DNA from 3 places in the Paenibacillus sp. S25 genome. Region 2 is predicted to be linked to each of the others. Evidence: riboswitches for the same ligand, from Rfam matches in the RefSeq annotation. Region 2 holds a riboswitch; each other region holds the start of a gene.
What was found. Region 2 has a riboswitch for cobalamin ahead of cobJ (precorrin-3B C(17)-methyltransferase). Riboswitches for the same ligand answer to the same signal wherever they lie in the genome.
Positions count from the first base shown of each region.

Region 1: linked by a shared signal. The riboswitch ahead of KAI37_RS06615 (ABC transporter substrate-binding protein) and the one ahead of cobJ (precorrin-3B C(17)-methyltransferase) in region 2 are both predicted to bind cobalamin.
Region 3: linked by a shared signal. The riboswitch ahead of KAI37_RS25280 (ABC transporter substrate-binding protein) and the one ahead of cobJ (precorrin-3B C(17)-methyltransferase) in region 2 are both predicted to bind cobalamin.

Region 1 is NZ_CP073683.1:1,537,687-1,540,968, forward strand. It holds gene cbiB (adenosylcobinamide-phosphate synthase CbiB) at 1-611, shown strand, start outside; gene KAI37_RS06610 (histidine phosphatase family protein) at 655-1,407, shown strand; cobalamin riboswitch at 1,530-1,723, shown strand; gene KAI37_RS06615 (ABC transporter substrate-binding protein) at 1,932-2,939, shown strand; gene KAI37_RS06620 (FecCD family ABC transporter permease) at 2,936-3,282, shown strand, end outside.
Region 2 is NZ_CP073683.1:5,520,966-5,524,247, forward strand. It holds gene cobJ (precorrin-3B C(17)-methyltransferase) at 1-1,705, opposite strand, end outside; cobalamin riboswitch at 2,017-2,202, opposite strand; gene KAI37_RS24210 (LOG family protein) at 2,260-2,814, opposite strand; gene KAI37_RS24215 (uroporphyrinogen-III synthase) at 3,021-3,282, opposite strand, start outside.
Region 3 is NZ_CP073683.1:5,759,440-5,762,721, reverse strand. It holds gene KAI37_RS25285 (nucleobase:cation symporter-2 family protein) at 1-541, shown strand, start outside; cobalamin riboswitch at 1,422-1,625, shown strand; gene KAI37_RS25280 (ABC transporter substrate-binding protein) at 1,843-3,282, shown strand, end outside.

The DNA.
Region 1 (3,282 bases), 2.0 Mb from region 2:
CACGGCGGGAGCTGGGCATGATAGTTGGGCGGGATACGCAACAGCTTGATGAGCCTGAGATTGTACGCGGTACCGTCGAAACGGTCGCTGAAAATATCGTGGACGCGATTATTTCCCCGCTTTTTTATGCCTTGATCGGGGGAGCACCCTTGGCGCTGGCTTATCGTGCTGTGAATACGCTCGATTCCATGGTTGGCTACAAAAATGAAAAGTATCTGCATTTAGGCTGGGCTTCAGCACGTCTGGATGATGTCGCTAACTACATTCCGGCACGCCTGACAGCGGCAATGCTTGTGGTAGCGGCGTGGATGTACAAGCGAGATGCTGCAAGAAGCTGGCGCACAGTCAAGCGAGACGCTCGTCTGCACCCAAGCCCAAACAGTGGCTTCCCGGAATCGGCTGTTGCTGGTGCACTGGGGATTCGTCTTGGAGGCTATAATGTGTATCATGGCGTGCGCTCCTTTCGTGCATACATGGGCGATTGGATACGACCGCTAGAGTCGAAAGATATACGGCATACGATCCAGCTGATGTTCGCCGTGTCCAGTATGTTTGTAGGATTGTGTTTGTTAGGAGCCGCAGGTTGTTTTGCTTTGGGATGGGTGCGGTGAGGAGTGACACACTGAATAATGATCGAGCAGGAAGTGACATTTCTTGAAACAAGATATAGCAGCAAAAAGGACGGTAGAATACGCACAAAGTCCGAACTCACAGGAGGATAAGGTGCCGTATGATGCTAAAGAAGATCTGCATTGGGACATGGAACTCGTGTTAGTTCGTCACGGTACAACCTTATGGAATAAGGAACGTCGATATCTGGGACACTCCGACTTAGGTTTGCTACCGGGAGCAGAGCAGGAATTAAAGCCTTTGCAAGAAAAATTGCAAGGGCAGTCCTTTGCTCGAATCTATTGCAGCGATTTAATGCGATGTCGCCAGACCCTGCAGATCATTGTGCCGGAATCAGAATTGACGTCTGGAGGTTCCCTATCTACTATGTCTCCTATAATGGAACCACGTCTGCGAGAGCTTCATTTTGGCGAGTGGGATGGAAAAACGTATGACATGCTCAAGGATGTGTCGTTGTATCGCGCTTGGATTGATGAGCCGCAACGGATAACCCCTCCTGGAGGAGAGTCTTGGGCAGATTTTGTGAATCGTCTACGGAAATTTCTTGACTCTCTGTATGAATGGCGTGTTGCTATGGAAGTTCAACCCATGGATTTGACTGCTGCGCCGCCCTCAGTTTTGGTCGTTACGCATGGTGGCGTAATTCGTCAGTTGGCTTGCATGCTGATACCGGGTCATGATTTTTGGAGTCTGAATCCGAGGCCGGGAGAATCATTTAGGATTCAATTGAGGTCGGCAGGACGGCACAATTACATAGCAGAAATGCTTCCTCATTAGGTTAGACACCAGCGGATAAAGAGGCTGTTTGGGTTGTAAGCCGCCTCTTTTTAACCTATAATCATCAAGTAAAAGAACGGCTTGACTACCACTACATCAAATATCCAGCAGACGAGGTCGGCGCAGCGTGATGAAACTATGGTTTCCCTTGCCTGCGCTGTTAAAAGGGAAGTCGGTGTGAGTCCGGCGCGGTCCCGCCACTGTAAATGGAAACATGCCCGTTAGTCCTTCTTTATGTGCTACTAAGCATATGAAAGAATTTCAGGACATGGATTTTACCATAAGTCAGGATACCTGCCCGTCCGCCTGTCACCATAATCCTTCGAGGAAAGGATGACGTGTTCGCAGTGACTGTCCATGCGGAAAGAAGCTGCCGCCTGCGCACGATCTGCGCTAACGTGACCCCTGTGTCCTGATATGAGGATGCGGGGTTTTTTTGATAGGAAAAGAAGGCTGGATTTAGAAGATATCTGATGATGTTCAAGTAACGCTCTTAACGATTTTTTTATGAAGGGGTGCAAATCATGGCAGGAAAAAAAATAAAGGTTTGGACAACAGGTCTATTGGTTCTGATTTTGGCAGTTGTGCTGAGTGCATGTGGCGCTAATGGAAAAAATGCTGAAAATAAAGAGAACCAGAATTCTTCACAGCAGCCGGGACAGACCGTAACCGCACAAGAGCCTCCGGGCAAAACAGTTTACCCACTCACGGTTAAGGATGCAACAGGACAGGAATTTACATTCAAAAAAGCGCCGGATAAAATCGTTTCCGTCTCCCCGGCAGAAACCGAGGCGCTATTCGCCATCGGGCTGGATAAGGAAATAGTTGGCGTCTCCGACTACTCTGATTACCCGGAAGCAGCTACGAAAAAGCCTAAAGTAGGCGGTATTATGAAACCGAACGAAGAGGCGATCATTGCTGCTAACCCGGAAGTCGTTTTTGCAGGGATATCACTTAGTGAACAGGCTACGACCAAGCTGCGTGACATGGGAATTATGATTTTTAAAACGGAACCGAAGACAGTTGAAGATGTCATAGCTAATATCGAATTGTATGGGAAAATCACCGACCATCAGAAGGAAGCGAGAGCGGTGACTGACAAGATGAGGACAGATGTAGCGGAAGTGAAAGAAGGAGTTAAAAATATCGGTAAAGGGCAGAAGCTGCGGGTATACGTCGAGTTTTCACCAGGCTGGACAGTTGGTAAAGGCGAGTTTATGGACGAGCTGATTACGTTGGCGGGCGGCGAAAATGTAGGTGCCACGCAGAAGGGGTGGTACCAAATTAGTGAAGAAAATATTATTGCTGCGAACCCTGACGTGATTTTGTACAGCAAAAGTGTCAAGGACGACAAAACTGGTCAAACGCTCGGCGAAATCATTAAAGCTCGCAGTGGATGGGATCAAATATCGGCTGTTCGCCACAACCGGGTATTTGCCGTGGATGATAATTTGATCAGTCGTCCGGGTCCACGCGTAACGGAAGGTCTCAAGGAAGTGGCCAAGGGCGTGTATCCTGAAATTTTCAAATGAACCGTAAACTGATCGGCTTTGGAGGGACAGGTCTTGTCTTGCTGTTGCTGACGCTGCTGCTCTGTCTTGGCATCGGCTCGGCCAAGCTTCCGGTCAGCCAGATCACGGGCATACTGGTTAACCACCTTCCGTGGTTAGGCGATACGTTTACACCGGATTGGAATACATCCTCAGAGCAGATTATTTTGAAGGTCAGATTACCACGAGTGTTATTGGGAATGTTGGTAGGAGCAGCGCTGGCGCTGGCGGGAGCCGGATTTCAGGGTGTGCTGCGTAATCCTTTGGCTGATCCGTATACACTGGGGGTATCCTCGGGGGCTTCGGTAGGAGCGGCAGTACTGAT
Region 2 (3,282 bases):
GAAAACGCTCATTCGGATGCCCTTTTTCTTTATATTCAGCAATGACGTTCTCCACGATGTCAGTAATCTGATCGCCCGGAATCCCTTCCGCTACGGGCTGAGCGGCATGAGCATTGCGACCGAATTTTTTGCCACCGAGGAAGAGGTCGTATCCTCCCTTGCGATAGACGATTCCGATATCCTCCAGCACCGCTCCATAGCAGGCCATACCGCATCCGTTCAAAGCAATGCTCGTTTCCTTGGGTGCCTGTAATCCGCCAAGTACAACCTGTAGATGCTCAGCCACAGGCACAGCGTCATCCTTTTCCATATTGCAGAAGTCGCACGCCTTCACCTTAAACACATCGCCAATCGGCATGACGATGAATCGTTCATCCCGCAGCCGTCCGACCAGTTCCTCGGGGTCTGCGCACGGTACGCGCAGTACGATCTGATGATCTGGCGTGTATTCCAGCTCGCCGTCATCACCCGCTACCTCGGCGAGCAGCGCCATCTGGCGAGCGGTGAACTTCTTGTTTCCCACCCCGGGGGAAACGCCCACCTCAAATAGCGCAGGCTTGCCAAAGCCGCCTGTCGCCATTCCAGCCGTAGCCCCCGCTCCGGCCACCGCTGACGTTCCGGCGGTGCTCTCGAAGGTAGGCGCTTGCCCGCTCCAGCGAGCGTTGGCTGCGCCAGGCAGCTTGCCGCCAACAGCGAGGCGGCTTAGTGCCTCTGCCGCCAGCGATGCTGGGGCTGCGCCGGTTTGCACAGCATTCGTTGCCTGCACGGCAGCCATCGCTTGCGGGCGTGCCTGCGTCGCAACCGCAGCGCCGCTCGCGGAAGGCCCGCCGGGCGTAGTCGGGGCTGCGCCTGCCTGCGGTGTATCCTCTTGTGCGCCCAGTGACCACGGCTCCGCTTCCGTGCGGAGACGCTGGTGCGGCTTGAGTGCCTGCTCGGTCGCATCTAATGTGTATTTGCGCTGATATCCGCGCGGAGTCACGATCAAGCCGTCATACACCGTCGTCGAGGAATTGCCGATGATTACAGTCGTCAGCATCCCGATGTCATGATTCAGCATATCCTCCAGCGTCGTTACAATAACTTGCTGACGTTCACGATAAGCACTTTTCACCAACCCGACTGGAGTTTGCGGATCGCGGTAACGCAGCAAAATGGACTGCGTCTCCACAATCTGGCGGGTACGCCGACCACTGCGCGGGTTGTATAATGCAATTACAAAATCGGCCGAAGCCGCTGCTTCTACGCGCTTCACAATCGTTTCCCATGGGGTCAGATGATCACTCAGACTGATCGTGCACGCATCATGCATAACTGGCGCCCCCAACAGTGAAGCACAGGACTGAATAGCCGAAATCCCCGGTACGACTTCTACCTCAACTCCGTCCTCGCGTCGCCAGCCTTTTTGCATCAGTACCTCATACACCAGTCCTGCCATACCATAGACTCCCGCATCTCCACTGGAAATGACAGCTACCTTCTTGCCCATCTCTGCTTGGCGAACCGCCTCCTGCGCACGGCTCACTTCCTCTGTCATCCCTGTGCGTACAATCTCCTGTCCGTTCAACAACGGACGGATCAAATCAACGTAGGTATTGTAGCCGATAATGACCTCACTTTCGGCCAGCGCATCCAGCGCCCGTTTTGTGATATGTTCCATATCTCCTGGTCCAAATCCAATCACCAGCAATTTTCCTAATGGGCTCATCGTGCTCCTCCTATTCATCCTTTTCAGGGCAGCTATGCTATCTATTTCAATGATTTATGCACATCGTGTAACTCAAAAAAACCCCATCCTGCCCGGATGGGGTTTCTATGTACGCATCTCTCATCAGACGAACAAACAGCGTAAGAAGACACTATTTGTCTTCCTCCAGCCTGCCGTTGTCCTCCATCTGACTGTTTACGTTTCAAACGCTGCTGCACGTTCATATCCACGCAAACCTCTAGCCAACATGGAAAAAGCAACGTGTGCCTGATTTCCTGATTTCGTACACCCATCCTCTCCGCGAAGGTTAACGGTGCATACAGTTCAAGGTAGGTCTCCTGGCTTGGCATCAACGGATTCTTTCGTCTTCCCCGTTTTTCACGAGTGACCATTTTAAAAAATCCTCTTCCTTACAGTGGCGGGACCGCTCGGGATTTGCACCCGATTCCCTGTTACCCTTTGCTCAACCGCAAAGGCACCTTGTCTGTCCGCTATTTGATTATGGGTCTTATCATAACCTTGCCTCAATCAGTTGTGCAAGCACGAAAAACGCTTTATTTCAAGTTCTCTGCTTTATTTTTTAGCATATGTAGCAATTCGTCCGGGTCCGCAGAGATACTTAATAACGCTGGGTGCTCAGCCCCGGTAAACCCTTCTTGCACGCTATGACGTACCATTTCTACTAACGGGTCAAAATATCCATTCACATTCAACAGCCCAATGGGCTTGCGATGAATCCCGATTTGCGCCCAGCACAATACCTCGAATAGCTCCTCGAAGGTTCCCAAGCCACCTGGAAGGGCGATAAACGCATCGGCCATCTCGCTCATTGCCGCTTTACGCTCATGCATGCTTGCCACCTCAATAAATTCGGTAACTCCCCGATGAATGATCTCTGCATCAAATAACAGGGTAGGCATAATGCCAGTGACCTGACCGTCACCCGCCAGCATTCCATCTGCCACCTCTCCCATCAGCCCCCTGCTAGAGCCACCATAGATCAGACGGATATGATGGCGAGCCATGGCTTCCCCCAGCTTGCCTGCAGCCTCAACATATACCGATGAATGTCCAGGTCTGGACCCGGCAAATACGCAAATAGAATTCATTAACGTCTCAGCTCCTGTCCTAAGTATCATGCATCGAAACTTATTCATTATATTAGATAAACATTTTCGCTATAACAAAAATCTTTGTCGATGCATGTCCAACAAAAAAAGATAAAGACCTCGTAGGCCCTTATCTTTATTTTACTCTGTATCCCAAAATATAAGTTCATTTTTTAGCATACTGCATTTATAATTTCCAGCTCATTTCAATGACCATTCACGATCTTCAGACCACAGCCATGCACCGAATCGTTATGTTCAAAATATTTGCCCAGCTCCACCATCATCGCGCCCATGCGCTCTTCGGTTGGAAACACGACTCGATCAATCCCTTCTTCCACAATGGACTGTGCAGTCACCTTCCCTACGGATACAGCAATCACATCCTCACGAAAAGCTTCCAGTAAATCCTCGATTCGATTTTGCTCTCTGGCATATTGGGCCAAAAATCGGATTTGCGGACCACTT
Region 3 (3,282 bases), 240 kb from region 2:
TGATCAGAAGGTGGAGCAGAAGCAGATCGTCAATGGTCTGCGTTCCGAAGGACTTGCGATTATGCTTGGGGGTATTTTTAACGCGTTTCCTTATACAGCTTTCTCGCAAAATGTTGGTCTGATTTCGCTCACACGCGTCAAATCGCGGAACGTCATTTTTGCTGCCGGCGGTATCATGGTTGTTCTTGGTTTGCTTCCTAAGCTGGCTGCCTTAACGACAGTGATTCCTAACGCTGTGCTGGGCGGGGCGATGATCGTCATGTTCGGCTCGGTCGCTGCATCAGGCATGTCTATTCTGTCAGAAGTGGATCTGCGGAAGGAAAGCAATCTGCTGATCGCAGCATGCAGCATTGCCGTGGGCCTAGGCTCTGCCGTTCTGCCACAAATGTTCGACCAGCTGCCGAGCTTTGCCAAAATGCTGTTGCAAAATGGTATCGTTTCGGGCTCGGTTACAGCGATTGTCTTGAATATCGTTTTGACGAGAAAACAGGGCGAATCGGTCAAAAGCGTGACGGTTCAGGAGGTTCCACAGAAGGTTTGATGATTAGGAAAAAATAAGATAGCCGGAAAGAGGACGTATGCCTCTTTTCCGGCTTTTTGGCATGGAGTTATCCAGAACTGATTATTTATTTAGCAGCATGAAGTTATTGATGAAACCCTCTTCCTGTATAAAGATCGGGGTTTGGATTTTCGAAGTAAAGTCATAATAGTACACGCCGCGTCCTTCATCCTGATTTTTCTGAGAGGCGCTGCCTAAATAGTAGATACCCTTGCCGTCTGGGGACATATAGAGACTGTGCAGTGGCGCTAAAGTTAACTCTTAAGTTGATTTATCTACTAGAGGAATTTGCTAGAGTAGTGGGCAAGGTCGTGGTATAATTTACCTTATGGATTTTGAATAGTGGTGGATGTTTTCGGACCACGGTGCAGCTTCCCGAAAGGGGGTGAAGCCGATGGTCACACTTGTGTCGTGCTACGATGTGTTGCGTTGGATGGTTACGTTACTAAGCCTGGTGTTTAGTATTCGTAAACTTTATCGCTGGCTACGTCGGAAATTTCGGAACAAGCGAAAACCCACCGCGTAATTAGGTTGGCCCCTAACGGTGGGTTTCGTTTGCATTGACATTTAGTTATGCAGCGCGCCGTGGTGGTGATCCACAGCCTTTCAAGTCCTAAGAGTCTTTGCCGTTGGCGCGGCGAAGACTCTTTTTAGTATACGACACGGTAGTTTACTCTATACCTAATTTTAACACTTCAATTGCGTGCACGCAATTGGAGGTTACGTCTTGTTTCTACCTTATCGTTCAAATTTAAATTATTGTGCAGCATTTATTGACAAGCCTGTGACAACAAAATAAGATCGTAATGGAAAGAAATAAAGGAAGAAAACAGGTGTGAGCCGGACGACTCTGTGTACGGGGTTTTGTTGAGACCATGTAGATGGATTTTGAGCGTGTTCACTTAAAAGGGAAGTTCGGTTGATTCCGACACGGGCCCGCCACTGTATACAGGCCTTAGCAGGATACTGCTGGAGCTTTCAGAACAGCCACTGGAACTGTGAAGAACCGGGAAGGCCTGAAAGATGCGCCTGGAGTCAGGAGACCTGCCTGTTTTGACATCACTGTCAGACCCACGGGATGCTGGGGAGGTGGTTAGGCGTGCTGCATACGGAATGTCTGAAACCGATCTGATCCCTTCTATGTTTTTGGAGTTGGCTTCGAGGTGAGTTTTGACATTTTATAATGAAAGCATTTCTGACTGCTGATCAAGTGGTCCGGAATGCTTTTTTCGCGTTTTGCGTTAGGTTTATATGATTTTACAAGATAGAGGGGGATTCATTGAATGATTAGCAATCGTAGCAGGAGTTCATGGTTGATATGTACAGGGGTGATACTGTTGCTGGCAGTTATGGCTCTTTCGGGATGTGCCAGCAATAAGACGTCGGATAGCTCCGGTAAGGGTGAAAACGCGTCAGCACAACAAACAGCGACAGATAAAAAGCTGGTAATGGCGTATACATGGAAACCGTCGGGCGTTGACCCGCACGGAGATAATAGCTGGGATGTGATGCGATCCGGTGCAGGTGAGACACTTGTCCGTTTGAATGAAAAGCTGGAGCCTGTGGCTTGGCTGGCAAAGGAGTGGAAGCAGGATAGTCCTACAGTTTGGACGTTCAGCTTGCAGGATAAAGTCACTTTTCATGATGGAAAGAGTATGGATGCAGCAAGTGTAAAAGCATCTTTACTGCGCTCTATCGAGAAAAGCCATCTGGCGAAGGATTTACTGAATGTGAAGTCCATTGATGTAAGCGGCCCGCTGGCTTTGAAAATCACGACAAACCAGCCGAATGCGGCGTTGGTGTCCAATCTAGCTGATCCATCGACGATTGTACTGGATGTGGCATCGATGAAAGATGAGCAGAGCTACCCAGCGATGACAGGCGCCTTTAAAATCAAAGCGTTCAACAAGGACCAATCGTTGGTCGTAGAGCGTTATGACGGATATTGGGGCGAGAAGCCACGACTGGCTGAAGCGACGATGAAGTTCATTACGGACGGGAATTCGCGCCTGATGGCGCTGCAATCCGGCGAGGTGGACGTAGCGACCGATATTCCGGTTGATAACACAGAGGTAGTGAAAAAGAACGACAAGCTACAAGTACTGTCGGCTCCCTCCTTGCGCACCCATATGATCGTGTACAATATGGAATCGCCAGTATTCAAGGATGCGGCGAACCGTAAGGTGGTGGACAGCCTGATTCCGCGCACATCGATTGTGAGCGCCGTCATGAGAGGCTTCGGTACGGAAGCAAGCAGTCCGTTCCCGAGCATTCTTCCCTTTGGTAAAGTTGAGCGTAAAGCGCTGGGGGGAACGGCAGAGCAGCTGTTGACGAAGGATGGCTGGCAGAAGGACGCCCAAGGGACATGGACTAAGCAAGGCAAGCCGTTCGAGGTTACGCTGCTGACTTTCCCTCAGCGTCCGGAGCTCTCTGTTATGGCTGAGGTCATCCAAAGCCAATTGCTGAAAGAGGGAATCCAGGTCAAGATTCGCAAGGTGGAAAATATCGACGAGGCGTTGACCAAAAACGATTGGGATTTTGCTATGTACAGTATGCTTACTGCTCATACAGGAGAGCCGCAATATTTTATGGACATGTTTTATTCTTCGAAAAGCGAAGCCAATGTAAGCCGGTATAGTTCCAAACCGCTAGAGAGTATTCTTAACAGCTTGAAGCTGGCGAAGGATACAGCGCAGCGTAATGCTGTGACACTACAAGCGCTG